Spinactinospora alkalitolerans: one gene and its partner. The protein of the gene in region 2 interacts with the protein of the main gene of each other region in a pairwise test. Links are inferred from orthologs where the notes say so. Each region holds a gene or a part of one and is shown on either strand. Other genes may lie near its edges. The genes, in order: HDA32_RS00805 and topA.

Region 1 (8,488 bases), 5.5 Mb from region 2 along the record:
GTCTTGCCCATGTCCCCCATCTCGTCGCCGGGCGCGGGTCAGCCCCGGGAGTGCCCGAGGCGCTCGGTCAGCTCGGCGAGCAGGTCCACCGCCGCCTCGGCGATGACCGTGCCCGGGCCGAAGATCGCCGCGGCGCCGGCCTCCCGGAGGGCGCCGAAGTCGGCGGGCGGGACGACGCCGCCGACCACGACCATGATGTCGGAGCGGTCCAGCGCGGCCAGCTCGTCGCGCAGCGCCGGGACCAGCGTGAGGTGCCCGGCGGCCAGCGAGGACACGCCGATGATGTGCACGTCGGCCTCGACGGCCTGGGCCGCGACCTCGGCCGGGGTCTGGAACAGCGGCCCCACGTCGACGTCGAAGCCGAGGTCGGCGAACGCGGTGGCGATCACCTTCTGGCCGCGGTCGTGGCCGTCCTGGCCCATCTTGGCGACCAGGATGCGCGGGCGCCGGCCCTCGTCGTCGACGAAGCGCTCCACGCGCTCGGCGACGGCGTCCATGGCGGCGCCGGCGTCGCCGGAGGAACCGGTCTCTTCTCGGTACACCCCTGAAATGGTACGGATCTGCCCGGAGTGGCGGCCGAACACCTTCTCCACGGCGTCGGAGATCTCGCCCACCGTGGCCTTGGCCCGCGCGGCGTCGACGGCGTGGGCCAGCAGGTTGTTCTCCAGCGTCTCGCCGTGGGAGGCGGCGGCAGCGGCGCCGGTCAGCCGCTCCAGCGCGGCGCGGACCGCCGCGTCGTCGCGCTCCTCGCGCAGCCGGCGCAGCTTCTCCAGCTGCTCGGCGCGCACGCGGGTGTTGTCGACCTTGAGCACGTCGATCTCGTCGGCGGTCTCGGGGCGGTACTTGTTGACGCCGACGACCGGCTGGCGGCCCGAGTCGATGCGGGCCTGGGTGCGGGCCGCGGCCTCCTCGATGCGCATCTTGGGGATGCCGGCGTCGATGGCCCGCGCCATGCCGCCGGCCTCCTCGACCTCGCGGATGTGCGCCCAGGCGCGCTCGGCCAGCTCCAGCGTGAGCCGCTCCACGAAGTCGCTGCCGCCCCACGGGTCGATGACGCGGGTGGTGCCCGACTCCTGCTGCAGCACGAGCTGGGTGTTGCGGGCGATGCGCGCGGAGAAGTCGCCGGGCAGCGCGAGCGCCTCGTCGAGGGCGTTGGTGTGCAGCGACTGGGTGTGGCCCTGGGTGGCGGCCATCGCCTCGACGCACGTGCGCACCACGTTGTTGAACACGTCCTGGGCCGTGAGCGACCAGCCGGAGGTCTGGGAGTGCGTGCGCAGGGAGAGCGACTTGGGGTTCGCCGGGTCGAAGTCCTTGACCAGCCTGGCCCACAGGAGGCGGGCCGCGCGCAGCTTGGCCACCTCCATGAAGAAGTTCATGCCGATGGCCCAGAAGAACGACAGCCGGGGGGCGAAGGCGTCGACGTCCAGCCCGGCGCCGCGGCCGGCCCGGATGTACTCCACGCCGTCGGCCAGCGTGTAGGCCAGCTCCAGGTCGGCGGTCGCCCCGGCCTCCTGCATGTGGTAGCCGGAGATGGAGATGGAGTTGAACCGCGGCATCCGCTGCGAGGTGAACGCGAAGATGTCGGAGATGATCCGCATCGATGGCTGCGGCGGGTAGATGTAGGTGTTGCGGACCATGAACTCCTTGAGGATGTCGTTCTGGATGGTGCCGGAGAGCATCGAAGGCGGCACCCCCTGCTCCTCGGCGGCCACGATGTAGAGCGCCAGCACGGGCAGCACCGCGCCGTTCATGGTCATCGACACGCTCATCCGGTCCAGCGGGATGCCGTCGAAGAGCTGCCGCATGTCGTAGATGGAGTCGATCGCGACCCCGGCCATGCCCACGTCGCCGGCCACGCGCGGGTGGTCGGAGTCGTAGCCGCGGTGGGTGGCGAGGTCGAAGGCGACCGACAGGCCCTTCTGGCCGGCCGCGAGGTTGCGGCGGTAGAAGGCGTTGGACTCCTCGGCCGTGGAGAAGCCGGCGTACTGGCGGATGGTCCACGGCTGGTTGACGTACATCGTCGGGTACGGGCCGCGCAGGAACGGCGCGATCCCGGGGTAGCCGCCGACGAAGTCCAGGCCCTCGCGGTCGGCCCTGGTGTAGAGCGGCTTGACCCCGATGCCCTCGGGGGTCTCCCACACCAGCGCGTCGGCCCCCTTTCCGGTGGCCTCGGACAGCGCCCGGCTCCAGCGCTCGGCGCCGTCCGGACCGGGGGGCCGCGCCGGGGCCCCGGCGCCGATCCCGGCGAAGTTCGGAATATTCGCGCTCATCGCGCCACCCCCAGGGAGTCGCTGAGTTCTTCCAGCAGGGAAAGTGCGTCGCAGCCGGTGGAGACGTAGTCGTCCACGGCCGGGTACTCCGCCGGTTCCCCGGCGAGCAGGACGTGCTCGGCGCCGGCCTCCTTCAGCGCGGCCGCGGCGGCAGCGGCCTGCTCGGTGTAGACCCGGTCGCTGGAGCAGATGCAGGCGATGCGGGCCCCGCTCTCGGTGAAGCGTTCGGCGACCTCGCCGGGGCCGGAGGTCGCGCCCGCCGGCACCGGTTCGATGCCGCCGGCCTGGAACAGGTTCGAGGCGAAGGCGGCGCGGGCGGTGTGCGCGGCGATGGGGCCGAGCGTGGCCAGGAAGACCCGGGGCCGCGCGCCGGTGGCGGCCAGATGGGCGTCGGAGCGGTCGCGCAGCGCCTCGTAGTCCTCGGCGTAGCGGCGGCGGGGCAGCGCGTTCGGGGCGGCCGGAGCGGTCGGCGCGCCGGGGCGGGGCGCGCGCTCCAGCGTCGGCTCGGCGAGATGGGGGAACTCGCTGACGCCGGTCAGCGCCTGGCGGCGGTGCGCGAGGTCGTCCCTGCGCCGCTGCCAGACCTCGTCGATCCGCCCGGCGACCAGTCCCGAGGCCAGCGCGTCGGCGATGCCGCCCGCGGCCTCCAGCTCCTGGAGGAACGCCCAGCCCGCGGCGTGCAGGTCGGCGGTCAGCCGCTCGACGTAGAAGGAGCCGCCCGCCGGGTCGATGACCCGGGCCACGTGCGACTCCTCCAGCAGCAGCGACTGGGTGTTGCGGGCGATGCGGCGGGCCAGGCCGTCGGGCAGGCCGAGCGCGGAGTCGAACGGGCGCACGGTGACCGCGTCGGCGCCGCCCGCACCCGCGGAGAAGCAGGCCAGCGTCGTGCGCAGGATGTTCACGTAGGGGTCGCGGCGGGTCATCATGGCCGCCGAGGTCACGGCGTGCTGGCGCATGGCCCGCTGCTCGGGGGGCAGCCCGCACACCTCGGTGACCCGGTTCCACATGGTGCGGGCCGCGCGCAGCTTGGCGATGGTGAGGAACTGGTCGGCGGTCGCGGCGTAGCGGAACTCCAGCCGCGCGGCGGCGTCGGCCGCGTCCATCCCCGCCTCGGTGAGGGCGCGCAGGTAGGCCACTGCGGCGGCCATCGACGCGCCCAGCTCCTGGGCCTCGGACCCGCCGGCGTCGTGGTAGGGGGTCGCGTCGACGGTGATGGTGCGCAGCCCCGGGTAACGGGCGGCGTAGGAGGCGGCCAGCCGCGCCGCCGGGGCCGGGTCGGCGCGTTCGCCGGTGCGGGCGGCCAGGGTGATCGGGTCGAAGCCGAGGTTGCCCGACACCGCACTCGCCGCCACGCCGTCCGCGGCGCAGGCGGCCAGCAGCGCCTCGGCCGCCGCCTCGTGGTCGGCCCCGGCCTCCAGGACGACCGGCGCGAGGTCCAGGTGGACATCGGTGAGGGCCTCGCCGATCCGGTCGACGGGCAGGCCGTCCCCTCCGGCGGTCAGCCAGATCGAGTCGGCGCCGTTCTCCAGATCGGCCAGGATCGCCCGGCGCGCCGAGGCCGCATCGGGGTCGTCGTGCGGCTGGCGCACGTCCCACCCTCCGGCCACGGCCCCCTGCGGCCGGCCGCCCCTGGTGAACGGGGCGAGTCCGGGGAAGCCGGAGTCGAGCCCCTCGTCGGTGTAGAGCGGCCTGATCGGGAAGCCGTCGTAGGTGGTGGTGGTCAGCAGATCCTCGGGCGCGGCGGCCCCGTCGGCGTCGACGCCGCTCTTGCGCAGCACCCCGGCCACGAGCTCACGCCACTGCGCCCGGCTCGCCTCGGGGAACTCCTCGCCCAGCGTCAGCCCCGCTTCCGAGGCCTGGTCATCCGGAACCCTCATAATCCGGATGGTAGAGACTCGGCCTCAAACCGTGCTTCATCGGGGTACGCGAAATGTGATCTGTGCCGCATGACGGTACAGGATTCCGGTCATCCGCTGGGGGACGGAGTCGAGGTCGGGGCGGGGGTCGGCGGGTTCTCGGGGGCGAAGACGAAGCGCTGGCGGTCCTGGACGACCATGGCGTGGCCGTCGGCGGTGCGGGCCTCCACGTAGCCGGCCGGATCGTCGGAGACGACGTCCTTGGTCCCGGCCTCCAGGACGACCTGGGAATCGCCGTCGACGCCCCGGGAGTCGCCGTAGACGTAGCCGTCCAGGGCGAAGGAGGGGGAGATGGCGCGCTCGGTGTCGTCGTCGAACCGCCAGCGGATCTCCCCGGCCACCAGGTCCACGGCGATCATCGGGGTCGTGCCGCTGCCCTGGGGCAGCAGGAGCGTGTGCGTGGCCGCGTCGTGCACGGTCCCGGGGACGAGGGCCGCGGCGAACGCGTCGCCGGGGTTGGCGCCCGGTTCGGCCAGGGACCACAGCACCTCGCCGCTGCGCAGGTCGTGCAGCGACAGCGTCGAGGGATCCTCGGGCAGCCCCCAGCGGACCAGGACGGTCTTGCGGAGGGACTCCTCTGCGGGGCTCGGCGAAGCGGTCCCGCCGTCGCCGGACTCCGCCTCCTCCTGCTCCTCGTCCCGCTCCTCCTCGCCGAGCGGCAGCTCGTAGAAGCCGACCGGCCGCGGCTGCGGGCGGGACACGGCCCCGTCCCCGGCGACGCCGAGATCGTCACCGGTCGTGCTCCACAGGAGTTCGCCGTCGGCACCGGCGTCGCGCGCCTGGAGCAGGCCCGCGCCGTCGTCGAGAAGGACCACGTCGCCGCGCGCGCCGACCGGGGCGCCCATGCGGTCGGGGTCGGGATCGGCCTCCGCGTCGGCCTCCTCGCTCTCCTCGCTCTCCTCGCCCTCCTCCGGTTCCTCCTGGGGCTCCGGCCGGTCGAACGCGTAGCTCCACGCGGTGCCGCCGCCGGGGTCGGAGACGGTGAACTCCCCGTGCGGCTCGTCGGCGCTCCAGCCCTCGGGCCGCCGCACCACCCAGCCGTTGACGTAGACCTCGCGCGGATCGGAGCCGCTCCAGACCTCCTCGCCGGTGTCGTCGACGACCGTGTGCGCCGAGCCCTCGCTCAGCTCGAACACGGCCGTGCCGTCGCCGTCGGAGGTGAACCGCCCGACGTGCCGGTCGCCCTCCCACAGCGCCTCGCCGCTCGCCGCGTCCTGCAGGAGGTGACGCTCCTCGCTGTTGGAACTGATCAGGAACGCGTCCCCGAGGCCCTGGATGCGCACTCCCATGGGATCGTCGACGATGTCGGGACCGCCGGCCTCGGGACCGTGCAGGAACCGGACGGGATCGCCCGCGAGCCCCGGCGGCGCCTCCCCGGAGTAGGCGGTGGGAATGGGCCGCGGCGACTCCTCCGGCGGTTCGGGAGGAGGATCCCCGGTGCAGGCCACGGCGCCGAGCAGCAGCCCGAACGCGGTGGCCGGCACCAATGGGGCCCGCCAGGTACGCATGGCCGCTCACTCCCTATGACGACGACGTGTAGGGAGATCCTAGAACGGCCGCCCCGCCGCCGACACGCCCACGTCCGGCTCACTGCCGGAGGCGCGCCGGCCGACCCCCGGGTGTCCGGAAGGCACCGGTCGACGCTCGGCCAACGGGACGTCCGGCAGCGGGAGCCGTGGAGCACCGTGGCCGGGGACGGCCGTATGAGCATCCACGAAACCGAACTCCGCTCCCTGGAGGGCGCGCCGACCGAGCTGCCGTCCGACAGTGTTGACGCTGATCGTGAACGTGGCGTCCGAATGCGGCCTGACATCGCAGTACGCGGGGCTGGAACGCCTCGCCGGAGGACCCGCGCTCACCGGCATCATCGGGACCGACCTTCCCCGCTGATCGGACCGGGCGCACCGTCCCGCCCCCACCTGTGCAGAACCCCGGCTACGGTTCGACCTCGATCGTGGTGCTGCCCTGGACCTCGCACAGGGCGTGCCCGCCGGTCAACTCGGCCAGCCACGCCTCGAACCCGGGGAGGTCGGCCTCCTCGATCGCGACGTCGATGTGCACGTCGGCCTCGTAGCGGACGCCGAGCACGCGGTGGCTCGAAACGCGCAGCTCACTCTCCAGCCTGCCCGCCCGCAGGTAGTCCGCGACCACCGCGACGACCGGCAGCGTGCGTCGCTCCAGCACGCCGGACGCGTCGACCGCGGCCGACACCGCGTTGCCGTAGGCCCGGATCAGCCCGCCCGCGCCGAGCTTGACGCCGCCGAAGTAGCGGGTGACCACCGCGACGGCGTCGGTGATCCCGCGATGCCGCAGCACCTCCAGCATCGGCACCCCCGCGGTGCCGGAGGGCTCGCCGTCGTCGCTGGAGCGCTGGATCCGGCCGTCGTCGCCGAGCACGTAGGCGGTGCAGTTGTGCGCGGCGTTCCAGTGCAGCCTGCGCCGCTCCGCGATGAACGCGCGCGCCTCGTCCTCGTCGCCCACCCGCGCCAGCGCGCAGATGAATCGGGATCTTCTGATCTCGATCTCGTGCTCGCCGCCGCGTCGAATCGTCCTCATCGCCGATCCGATCGTAGACGCCGCGCGGTCGCGGCGGGAACGCGCGGTCTCCCCCGGCGCTCTGGGAAGGAGGTCGCCGGGGGAGACCGCCGCATCGGCGGGGCGGGTCAGGAGTCCGTCTGCTCGGCTTACGCGCACGGAAGGGCGTTTCTCAGAGGCCGAACGCCCAGGCGGCAACCGTATACATCACGATCATCACCAGGACCAGGGCGATCAGGTTCAGCCAGATGCCGGCCTTCACCATCTGCCCGATCTTGATGTAGCCGGACCCGAACGCGATGGCGTTGGGCGGCGTGGCCACCGGCAGCATGAACGCCAGGGAGGCCGCTAGGGCGGTCGGGATGATCAGCGTCATGACGTCCATGTCCAGGCCCACCGCGACGCCGCCCATGACCGGCAGGAAGGTCGCCGCGGTCGCGGTGTTGCTGGTCAGCTCGGTCAGCAGCAGCACCAGCGCGGCGACGATGAGGATCAGCACCCAGCCCGGGACCATGTTGAGCACGCCGACGCGCCCACCGATCCACTCGCTCAGGCCGGTGGCGGTGAACTGCGACGACAGGCTCAGGCCGCCGCCGAACAGCAGCAGCACGCCCCACGGCAGCTTCAGCGCCGTCTCCCAGTCGAGGACGGCGACGCCCTTCCGGGCGTCGACCGGGATCAGGAAGAGCGCCACCGCCACCGTCATGGCGATCCCGGCGTCGGAGACGTTGGCCAGCCAGGGCAGCGCCCCGCCGACGGTCGCACTGTCGGCGAGCAGCGGGACGAACACCCAGGCCAGCGCCGCGCAGACGAACACGGCCAGCACCGTCCACTCGCCGCGCGACATCGGGCCCATCTCGTGCAGCTGCTCGCGGATGAGTGCGCGGCCGCCCGGCAGCCGCTTGATCTTGGGCGGGTAGACGAACCTGGTCAGCACCACCCAGGCCAGCACCAGGAAGACCGCGGCCAGCGGGACGCCGATCAGCATCCACTGGCCGAACCCGATCTCGATGCCGTGGTTGTCGGCCAGGTAGCCGACCATGAGCGCGTTGGGCGGGGTGCCGATGATGGTCGACACCGAGCCGATCGAGGAGGAGTAGGCGATGCCGAGCATCAGCGACGTGGAGAAGTTGGCGTCGCCCTTGCCGTCGCCGAGCTGGGTGACCAGGCCGAGGACCGACAGCCCGATCGGCAGCATCATGACAGACGTGGCCGTGTTGCTGACCCACATGGTGATGAAGCCGGTGGCCAGCATGAATCCGGCGATGAGCATGACCGGGCTGGTGCCCACGGCCGCCACGATGGTCAGCGCGATGCGCCGGTGCAGGTTCCACCGCTGCATCGCCAGGGCCAGCATGAACCCGCCCATGAACAGGAAGATGATGTCGTCGGCGTAGGGCGCGGCGACGTCGCCGATCGCGGACACGCCGAACAGCGGGAACAGCACCAGCGGGAGCAGCGCGGTGGCCGGGATGGGGATGGCCTCGGTCATCCACCACACGGCCATCAGGATCGCGATCGCGGCCGTGATCCTGCCGCCGGTGGACAGGGAGTCGGGCAGCGCCAGGAAGGCGGCGCCGGCGAGCAGCACCCCGACCAGCAGGCCGATGCGCCTGCGCGCGGGCGAGCCATCGGCCTCGGGCGACGCCGGTTGGGACACCGGAGCGTCGGGGCCTGACGCGAGTTTCGGGGCGGGTTCCGTCGACATGGGGGATCCTCCTGGTGTGGCGGGGGTTACGTTTCTTCTCCTTACTCGCATTGGTTCCC
Region 2 (8,904 bases):
ACCTGGTGGCAGGACGGGCAGTGCCCGCACCCGCCGTCGGGGCACTGCAGCGCGGCGGCGAACGCCCGCGCGGCCTGCGCGCGCCCCGAACCGGGCGGCCCGGTGAACAGCCACGCGTGCGTCATGCCGGCTCCGGAGCCGCCCGCGAGCAGCTCATCGGCCGCGCGCGTGGCCGAGCGCAGCCGCTCGATCACCGTGTCCTGGCCCACCAGGTCGTCGAAGACGCTCATCGTCCTCAGCATAGAAGCCCGGGACGACACCGGGGATGCGTCCCGCTCGATCGGGGCCGGCGCGTTCCCCGACCGCGCGCCGCGTTCCCGGGGGCCGACCTCGTCCCGCGCCCGCGCGTCGCGCCCCGTCCCCGGTGGGCGCGGGGCGCGCGGCCCCCGCACCGGTAAGGTCGTGCGCCGTGACAGCCGATGACGGCGGCGCGGCGGGCCGCACCGCGTGCGGAACCCTGCTGAAGCTCACCACGCACTACCGCGAGGAGGGCGGGAGGCTGCTGAGTGCGCTCGTGTGGGACGCGGGCCCCGGGTGGCGCATGGTGGCCTCGGGCGTGCTCGGCGGCGGGATCGGCGACCGCTCCTACGTCGTGAACGCGCAGGTCGACGGCGACTACCGGCGCACCGACCCGGCGCGCCACCTGTCGGAGATCGCCGCGGCGGCCGGGGAGTCCGGGCGCGGCGTGGGGATGCTCACGGCCGCCGATGTCGAGCGGGCGCGGTTCGCCGTCGACGGCGGGGTCGAGGCCGTCGCCACGGTCGGTCTGGGCCGCCCCACCTGGGCCGCCGCCGAGCCCGAACTCGACGAGGCCCGCATCGGCGCCTCCCCGCCCGTCCAGCGGCCGGGGACGATCAACATCATCGTGGCGGTCCCCGCCCCGCTGTCCGACGCCGCGCTGGTCAACGCGGCCACCACCGCGACCGAGGCGAAGGTGCAGGCGCTCCTGGAGGCCGGGTACCCCTGCACCGGGACCGCCTCCGACGCGGTCTGCGTCGCGGCCCTCGCCTCTGACACGTGCACGGCCCCGATCGAGGCGTTCGGCGGCCCCCGGTCGCGCTGGGGCGCGCGCACCGCCCGCGCGGTCCGCGCCGCCGTCCACCAGGGCGCGGTCGAGGACGCCCAGCGCCGAGCCGCCCGCCACTGAGGTTCGCAGAGGTTGCGTGGCCTGGGTCTGGCGAACGGGTGGCCAAGGTCCACTGTGCGACCTTGTCGCCGGGTCGCGACCGGTCCCGTCGGCGCATCCGCGACTTCCGAAAACCTCAATGGCCGCGTCGCGGCAGCCGCGGGGGAATCCGCTACTCCTTGATCACCGGCAGCATGCCGGTGATCTCCTCGGCGTCGCCGGGGACCGGGTCGGGCAGGATCGGGCGGATCCGGCGCTGGATCGCCCGGGTGACCTCCTCCTGCGACTCCTGCGCGTCCAGCACCAGGTAGCGGTTGGGGTCGCGGTCGGCCAGGTCGCGGAAGCTCTGGCGCACCCGCGCGTGGAACTCGGCCGGCTCCGACTCCAGGCGGTCGGCCGGGCGGCCGTGCCGGGCCAGGCCCTGGTCGGCGGGCAGGTCGAGCAGCACCGTCAGGTCCGGAACCAGCTCATTGGTGGCCCAGGAGTTGATCCCGGCGATGTCGGACTCGGCCAGCGCGCGGCCGGCGCCCTGGTAGGCGAGCGTGGAGTCGACGTAGCGGTCGCTGATGACGATCGCGCCGCGCTCCAGCGCCGGGCGGATCACCGCGTTCACGTGCTCGGCGCGGTCGGCGGCGTACAGCAGCGCCTCGGTCCGCGGGGACATGCCCGTGTTCTCCTTGTCCAGCAGCAGCGCGCGCAGCCGCATGCCGACCTTGGTCGCGCCGGGCTCGCGCGTGGTCACGACGTCGAAGCCCTCCTCCCGCAGCCAGATCGCGAGCTGGCGCACCTGGGTGGACTTGCCGGCGCCCTCGCCGCCCTCCAGCACGATGAAGGTGCCGCCCGGCTTCTCGACCTCGGTCGTGCGCGCCAGGGGCACGCCGCGGATCGACGCCATGAGCTCGGCGAACAGCGACACCTCGTGCTCGTCGTTCATCTGCCGGTAGGAGACGAAGGCGACCAGCACGGCCAGCAGCGCGGCGATGAGCAGGACGCCCGCTGAGCCGGAGAAGTCGTAGGTGAGGTCGCCCACCCGGAGCCGGTAGGAGCCGATCAGCCCGGCGAGCACCGGGGCGACCGCGACCGATCCCATGAGCACGAGTCGCGCCGAGGCGTGCAGGAACGCGAACGTGCGGCCCCGGACGTCGTCCTCGACCTCGCGGCCGAGCGCGGTCAGGCCGATCACCCAGGCGATGCCGGCGCCCACGCCCATCACCGTGGTCAGCACGGCGGCCAGCACCATGTTGGGGATCAGGCCGACGAACAGCAGCGCGGCGCCGGCCAGCCCGATGCCCAGGCCGAACAGCCGGCGGCGGTTGAAGTCGCGCAGGATCCGCGGCCCGGCGAACACGCCGATCGCCATGCCGCTGAAGACCGCGCCGAACAGCACGCCGAACCCGGCGTTGCCGGCGCCCAGCGTCTCCACGAACAGCCGGGCGACGCCGATGACCGCACCGCCGGCCGCGAACGCGCCGAGCATGCCGAGGAGCAGACCGCGCACGAGCGGGGTCGTTCCGGCGAAGCGCCAGCCCTCCCAGATCGCGCGCGGCATCGACGGCCGGGAGATGCGCTCGCGCGGCTGATCGGGGATCGGCAGCCCCCAGACGACGACCGCCGCGACCAGGAAGGTGACGCCGTTGATGTAGAGCGCGAGGTCGGCCTCCGGCACCCGCATCGACGGGAACAGGCCGCCCAGCACCGAGCTGAGCGCGGCCAGCAGCGCGAACAGGCCGGCCGCGACCGGGGCCGACCCGTAGGCGGTGAGCAGGCCGAGCTGGTTGGCCTGCTCCAGCTTCTTCTTCGGCACCAGGTTGGGCACCGTGGCGTCCTTCGCGGGCGCCCAGAACATCGCGATGCACTCGGCCAGGAAGTTGGCGATGAGCAGCCAGTCGAGCCGGCCCACGATGGGGATCGAGACGTAGAGCAGACCGCGCAGGACGTCGCCGACGACCATGGTGAGGCGGCGGTCGACGCGGTCGGCCACCGCACCCGCGATCGGGCCGAGCAGCAGCGACGGCAGCAGCTTGAGGACCACCACGCCGCTGACCGCGAAGTACTGCACCAGGCCGCCGCTGTCCTGGGTGAGGATCGCGGCCAGCGACATCAGGGCGAGCAGGCTGAGCCAGTCGCCGAGGCTGGACAGCGACAGCGAGATCCACAGCCGGCGGAACGGCTTGATCGCCAGAACGGTACGCGCCTCGCCCGGCGCCGCGAGTGATCCAGATCTGCTCATGGCGGAAAGCGTATCGACGGTTCGGCCCTTAACCATGCTTTCGGACGGACTCCTATAGATCACGGTATGTGCACAACATCGCTCTCCTGCGCATTCGCCAGCATAGCGGTAAACGTGATCCATACCACAGACAGTGGGCCGGAGCGCTGTCCGGCGGACGCAGCCGTGCCCCCCGACACGACGAAGGCGGACTCCCCTGACGTGCGGAAAGTGCGCCTGACATGAGGAAGGCGCGCCCGGATCGGCGGTGCGGGGCGCGGTACCGGCCCGGGTGCGCGGCCTCAGCTCTTCTTGGCCGTGGACTTCCTGGTCGCGGTCTTCTTGGCCGTGCTCTTCTTGGTGGCCTTCTTCGCCGGGGCCTTGGCCCGGCGCTCGGCGAGCAGCTCGGCGGCGCGCTCAACGGTGATCGACTCCACCTCGTCGCCCTTGCGCAGGGAGGCGTTGGTCTCGCCGTCGGTGACGTAGGGGCCGAACCGGCCGTCCTTGATCACCATGGGCTTGTCGGTCCCCGGCTCGTTGCCCAGCTCGCGCAGCGGCGGCGCGGCGGCGGCCCGGCGGCCCCGCTGCTTGGGCTTGGCGAAGAGCTCCTCGGCCTCCTCGATGGTGACCGTGAACATCTGCTCCTCGGTCTCCAGCGAACGGCTGTCGGTGCCCTTCCTCAGGTACGGGCCGAACCGGCCGTTCTGCGCCGTGACCTGGTCGCCGTCGATCTCGCCGACCACGCGCGGCAGCGACAGCAGCCGCAGCGCGTCCTCCAGGGTCACCGTGTCCAGCGACATCGACTTCAGCAGCGACGCGGTGCGCGGCTTGGCCGCGGCCTTCTTCGACTTGGCCTTGGTCTTGGCCTCGCCGTCGGCCTCGGGCTCCTCCAGGACCTCGGTCACGAAGGGGCCGAACCGGCCGGTCTTGGCGATGACGGTGCGGCCCGTCTCCGGGTCGACGCCGAGGTCGCGGTCGCCGCTGGGCTGGGCGAAGAGCTCCTCGGCCCGCTCCTTGGTGAGCTCGTCGGGCGCGAGGTCCTCCGGCACGTTGACCCGCTGGCCTTCGCGCTCCATGTAGGGGCCGTAGCGGCCGACCCGCAGCATGATGTCGGTGCCGGGCAGCGGGAAGGAGCTGACCTCCTTGGGGTCGATGTCGCCGAGCTGGTCTCCGACCAGTTCCTTCAGGCCCGTCTCCTCGTTGCCGCCGAAGTAGAAGCGGCGCAGCCACGGCACCCGCTCGGCGTCGCCGCGTGCGATGTCGTCGAGGACCTCCTCCATGCGCGCGGTGAAGTCGTAGTCGACCAGGTTCCCGAAGTGCCGCTCCAGGAGCTGCACCACGGCGAACGCCAGGAAGGACGGCACCAGCGCCGAGCCCTTCTTGAACACGTAGCCGCGGTCCAGGATGGTGCCGATGATCGAGGCGTAGGTGGAGGGGCGGCCGATCTCGCGGTCCTCCAGCTCCTTGACCAGCGTGGCCTCGGTGTAGCGCGCCGGCGGGCGGGTGCTGTGCCCCTCGGCCTCGATGCTCTCGGCCTTGAGCGCGTCGCCCTCGTCGACCGGCGGCAGCCGCCGCTCGCGGTCGTCGAGCTCGGCCTCGGGGTCGTCGGAGCCCTCCACGTAGGCCTTGAGGAAGCCGTGGAAGGTGATGATCTTGCCGCCGGCGGTGAACTCGACCTGCTCGCCCGTGCTGGAGACGCCGGCCACCTTCACGGTCACCGACTCGCCCACGGCGTCCTTCATCTGCGACGCGACGGTGCGCTTCCAGATCAGCTCGTAGAGCCGGAACTCCGCACCGGTCAGGCCGGTCTCGGCCGGGGTGCGGAAGGAGTCGCCGGCCGGGCGGATCGCCTCGTGGGCCTCCTGGGCGTTCTTGACCTTGCTGGCGTAGACGCGCGGCTTGGCCGGGACGTAGGAGGTGCCGTACAGCCGCGTGGCCTGGTCGCGGGCCGCGGTGATGGCGCTCTCGGACAGCGTGATGCTGTCGGTGCGCATGTAGGTGATGAAGCCGTTCTCGTAGAGCCGCTGCGCGACCTGCATGGTCTGCTTGGCCGACAGGCCGAGCTTGCGCGAGGCCTCCTGCTGCAGCGTCGTGGTGCGGAACGGCGCGTAGGGCGCGCGCTTGTAGGGCTTGCGCTCCACCGAGCGCACGGCGAAGTCGGCGCCGACGAGGCGTTCGGCCAGCCCGCGGGCCGCGTCCTCGTCCAGGTGCAGCACGCCCTGGGCCGAGCGCAGCCGGCCCTCGGAGGTGAAGTCGCGGCCCTGGGCCACCTTGGCGCCGTCGACGGAGACCAGGCTCGCGGCGAAGGAGGAGGGGTCGTCGCCGGCGGTGTGGCCGACGGCGTCGAAGACCGCCTTGAGGTCCCAGTACTCGGCCGCGGTGAACGCGATGCGCTCGCGCTCGCGCTCCACGACCAGGCGCGTGGCCACCGACTGGACCCGGCCCGCCGACAGTTTCGGCATGACCTTCTTCCACAGCACCGGGGAGACCTCGTAGCCGTAGAGGCGGTCGAGGATGCGGCGGGTCTCCTGGGCGTCGACGAGGCGCAGGTTGAGGTCGCGGGTGTTCTCCGCCGCGTGCCGGATCGCGTCCTTGGTGATCTCGTTGAACACCATGCGCCTGACCGGGATCTTCGGCTTGAGCTCCTCGTGCAGGTGCCAGGCGATGGCCTCGCCCTCGCGGTCCTCATCGGTGGCGAGGTAGAGCTCGTCGGCCTCGGACATGAGGTCCTTGAGCTTCTTGACGTGGGACCTCTTGTCGGAGTTGACGACGTAGATGGGTTCGAACTCGTGCTCGACGTTCACGCCCAGGCGCGCCCACGGCTCGCCCTTGTAGCGGGCCGGGATCTCCGCGGCCTTGGTGGGAAGGTCGCGGATGTGGCCGATGCTGGACTCCACGACGTAGCCCCGGCCCAGATAGCCGGCGATCGTCTTCGCCTTGGCGGGCGACTCGACGATGACGAGGCGACTGCCTCCGCCGCCTCCGGTGTCGTTCGAGCCGTTCCTGCCGGCGCTGCCCTTCTTGGGTGGCACGCTCTTCCCCTACGTCTAGCCTTGCGTCGTCTGTGCGGTCGCTTTTCGCACGCGGGCTGTTCGGTCCCCAGCCACTGACGGTAACCGAAGGCCCCGGGCTTCGCTTCCCGGATCGCTCCGGTCGGCCGGGGGTGGCCGCGCGACCAGAGATGCTCTCTTGACGGCAATACGGCGATCACCCGTGTGAGTGAACGCTATGGCACAACACCCATCGGCAGTCGCAGAATAAGTGCAATGCTTGAGTATGAGTACCAGGAACTCCGCTTTCCACGTGGCAGCTCGCGCAGCGCCGCGCGGCAGGCCCTGACCGAGCGCGCCGAGTACGGCCGGTGGGAGCTCGCACGGGTGCGCGTGTATCCCGACGGCAGCCGACGCGTGGTTCTGCGTCGCAGGATCATCCGACAAATTCGTACCATGTGAATTCACTCACAGCTTGGGCGGAGCCCTTCCCGGCCGCGGAGCGCTCCGCGGTCGGGTCCCCTCAAAGACAAGCGGCGGGTCCTCCCGGAAATTCCAGGAGGACCCGCCGTGTTCGCGTACGTCTTCTCGCGTCGCGGTCGTCACGTCCGCGTTCCCGCCGGTCCACCGCGTCGGACAAGGACGGGAGGGTTGGACCGCCCGCTTCTTCGCCACCGATCCACCGCGTTCGAAAAGGCGGCGAAGGGCCGGGCCGACGACCGCACGTCCGCCGGCCGCGCGGCGCGCGGGCCGGAGTCCACCCGGCCACGCGGCGCGCGGGTCTCCTAGGAGGAGGCGGGGCGCCCTAGGAGGAGGCCGTCACGGCCCCGGTCCTCGCTACAGCCCCGTCGGCACGCCGTCCAGCAGGCCGTCGGTGGGCAGTCCGTCGGTGGGCAGGGTGAGCTGCGGCATGCCGGACAGCTCCTGGGGCGCCTCCTGCCGCATGGCCTCGCGCGCCGCGCCGACCGCGTCGGTGTCGGCGTTCTGCGCGCTCACCGGCAGCTCGACGGGGGCCTCGGTCAGGTCGCCGCCCAACTGAGCGGTCTCGGGCGCCTGGGCGAGCTGGTGGTCGCGGTGGCCCTTGTGGCCCTTGTGCCCGCTCTGGTCGATGACGGCCGCGCCGACGTCCTCGCAGAAGGCGCCCGCGTTGCCGACGACCGACACCGCGTTGCCGCAGACGTTGACCGGGACCTCGGCGTCGACCACGGCCTGGTTGCCGCTGCCGACCGACCCCTCGCCCGAGGTCTCGATGTCGCCGCCGTTTTGGTGCCGCGCCGGGCCCGCCATGGCGTCGCGGCTCTCAGAGCGGAGCGGCTCGGTGCTCCCGGCCAGCTCGGCGGTCCGGGACAGCGAGACGTTCTCGGAGGACCCGGTCGCGCCCTCGATCTCGGCGGGGGCGAGCTGGTGGTCGCGGTGGCCCTTGTGGCCCTTGTGCCCGCTCTGGTCGATGACGGCCGCGCCGACGTCCTCGCAGAAGGCGCCCGCGTTGCCGATGACCGACACCGCGTTGCCGCAGACGTTGACCGGGACCTCGAGGTCGGCCACGGCCTGGTTGCCGCTCAGCACCGACCCCTCACCCGAGGTCTCGATGTCGTCGCCGCCGGCCCTGTCGTGGACGACCGCGCCGACGTCCTGGCAGAAGGCGCCCGCGTTGCCGATGACCGCCACGGCGTTGCCGCAGACGTTGACCGGCACGTCGGCGTTGGCGACGAGCTGGTTGCCGCTGCCGACCGAGCCGTCGCCGGAGGTGACGGGGTGGCTGTCGGCGAGGGAGACGCCGGTGCCCATGGCGATGAAGCCGGCCGTGATGAGCGCGGTCCTGGCCGAGGTGCGAACCCACTTGCGCATTTGGGGTCTTCCTTTCGAACGGATGAAATGAAATGGAATCGGTTGTCGGCGAACGCGGTCGTTCCTGGCTGGAGCGCTGTCGCGGTCCGTGGTCCTCCGGTGTGCCGTGCCTGGCGGGCATGGGGTGACCGGATGACCGGGTGAAAGTGGGTGTGCGGCGCCTTGACGTGGAGTGGATACGCGATGGACGGCGTGGTGCACACCCGTTTGTCCAGCTCCGCCCTGGCGGGGCGGTGACCAGCGTGAATCCCGCGGCGTTCGATGCGGCGGCGCGGGACTCACGCCGGCCCCCGGTCGGCCGACCGGGGAGCCACGATCCGCTATTCGGACGGCACCGAGCTCCGGCGGCGGCTCAGGAAGAGCACGCCGGCGCCGGCGCTGACGGCGGCGACGGCCATGCCGACCAGTGCCATGAGGTTGGAGCCGGTCACCGGAAGCTGCTGCTCCTGGGCGGAGGGACCGGTCGGGGCGGCCATGTCGTCGTCCCCGGCTTCCGGGGCCCCGGGACCTTCGAACTCATCGTCGGACTCCTCCGGCTTCTCGTCGTCCCCGGGCCCCTCCGGCTCATCCGGCCCCTCGGGGTAATCCGGGTAACCGGGGTTCTCGGGCTCGTCCTCATCCGGCTTCTCCGGCTTCTCCGGCTCATCGGCGACCGCTCCGCTGTCCTCGCAATAGGCGCCCGGATTCCCGACCACCGACACCGCATTGCCGCAGACGTTCACCGGAACATC

What was found.
Region 1: the proteins of topA (region 2) and HDA32_RS00805 interact in binary tests that used the Escherichia coli proteins (3 or more experiments, as listed by UniProt). The link is inferred for Spinactinospora alkalitolerans from one-to-one orthologs.

The regions. Positions count from the first base shown.
Region 1 is NZ_JACCCC010000001.1:146,961-155,448, forward strand. Bases 4,933-7,824 are described here. They hold HDA32_RS00805 (YigZ family protein), read right to left. Parts: upstream 6,743-7,824; coding sequence 6,122-6,742; downstream 4,933-6,121. Other genes in these bases: HDA32_RS00795 (hypothetical protein), read right to left, coding at 4,933-5,694; HDA32_RS30405 (hypothetical protein), read left to right, coding at 5,954-6,076; HDA32_RS00810 (SLC13 family permease), read right to left, coding at 6,894-7,824. Outside these bases: methylmalonyl Co-A mutase-associated GTPase MeaB, read right to left, coding at 1-11; scpA (methylmalonyl-CoA mutase), read right to left, coding at 39-2,270; HDA32_RS00790 (methylmalonyl-CoA mutase family protein), read right to left, coding at 2,267-4,147; more of HDA32_RS00795, read right to left, coding at 4,237-4,932; more of HDA32_RS00810, read right to left, coding at 7,825-8,429.
Region 2 is NZ_JACCCC010000001.1:5,668,935-5,677,838, forward strand. The notes cover bases 3,438-6,745. They hold topA (type I DNA topoisomerase), read right to left. Parts: upstream 6,368-6,745; coding sequence 3,638-6,367; downstream 3,438-3,637. Other genes in these bases: HDA32_RS25310 (DUF5703 family protein), read left to right, coding at 6,602-6,745. Also shown: HDA32_RS25290 (DNA polymerase III subunit delta'), read right to left, coding at 1-230; HDA32_RS25295 (adenosylcobinamide amidohydrolase), read left to right, coding at 410-1,147; tmk (dTMP kinase), read right to left, coding at 1,299-3,356; more of HDA32_RS25310, read left to right, coding at 6,746-6,787; HDA32_RS25315 (chaplin family protein), read right to left, coding at 7,163-8,173; HDA32_RS25320 (chaplin family protein), read right to left, coding at 8,494-8,904. UniProt on the Escherichia coli protein: Releases the supercoiling and torsional tension of DNA, which is introduced during the DNA replication and transcription, by transiently cleaving and rejoining one strand of the DNA duplex.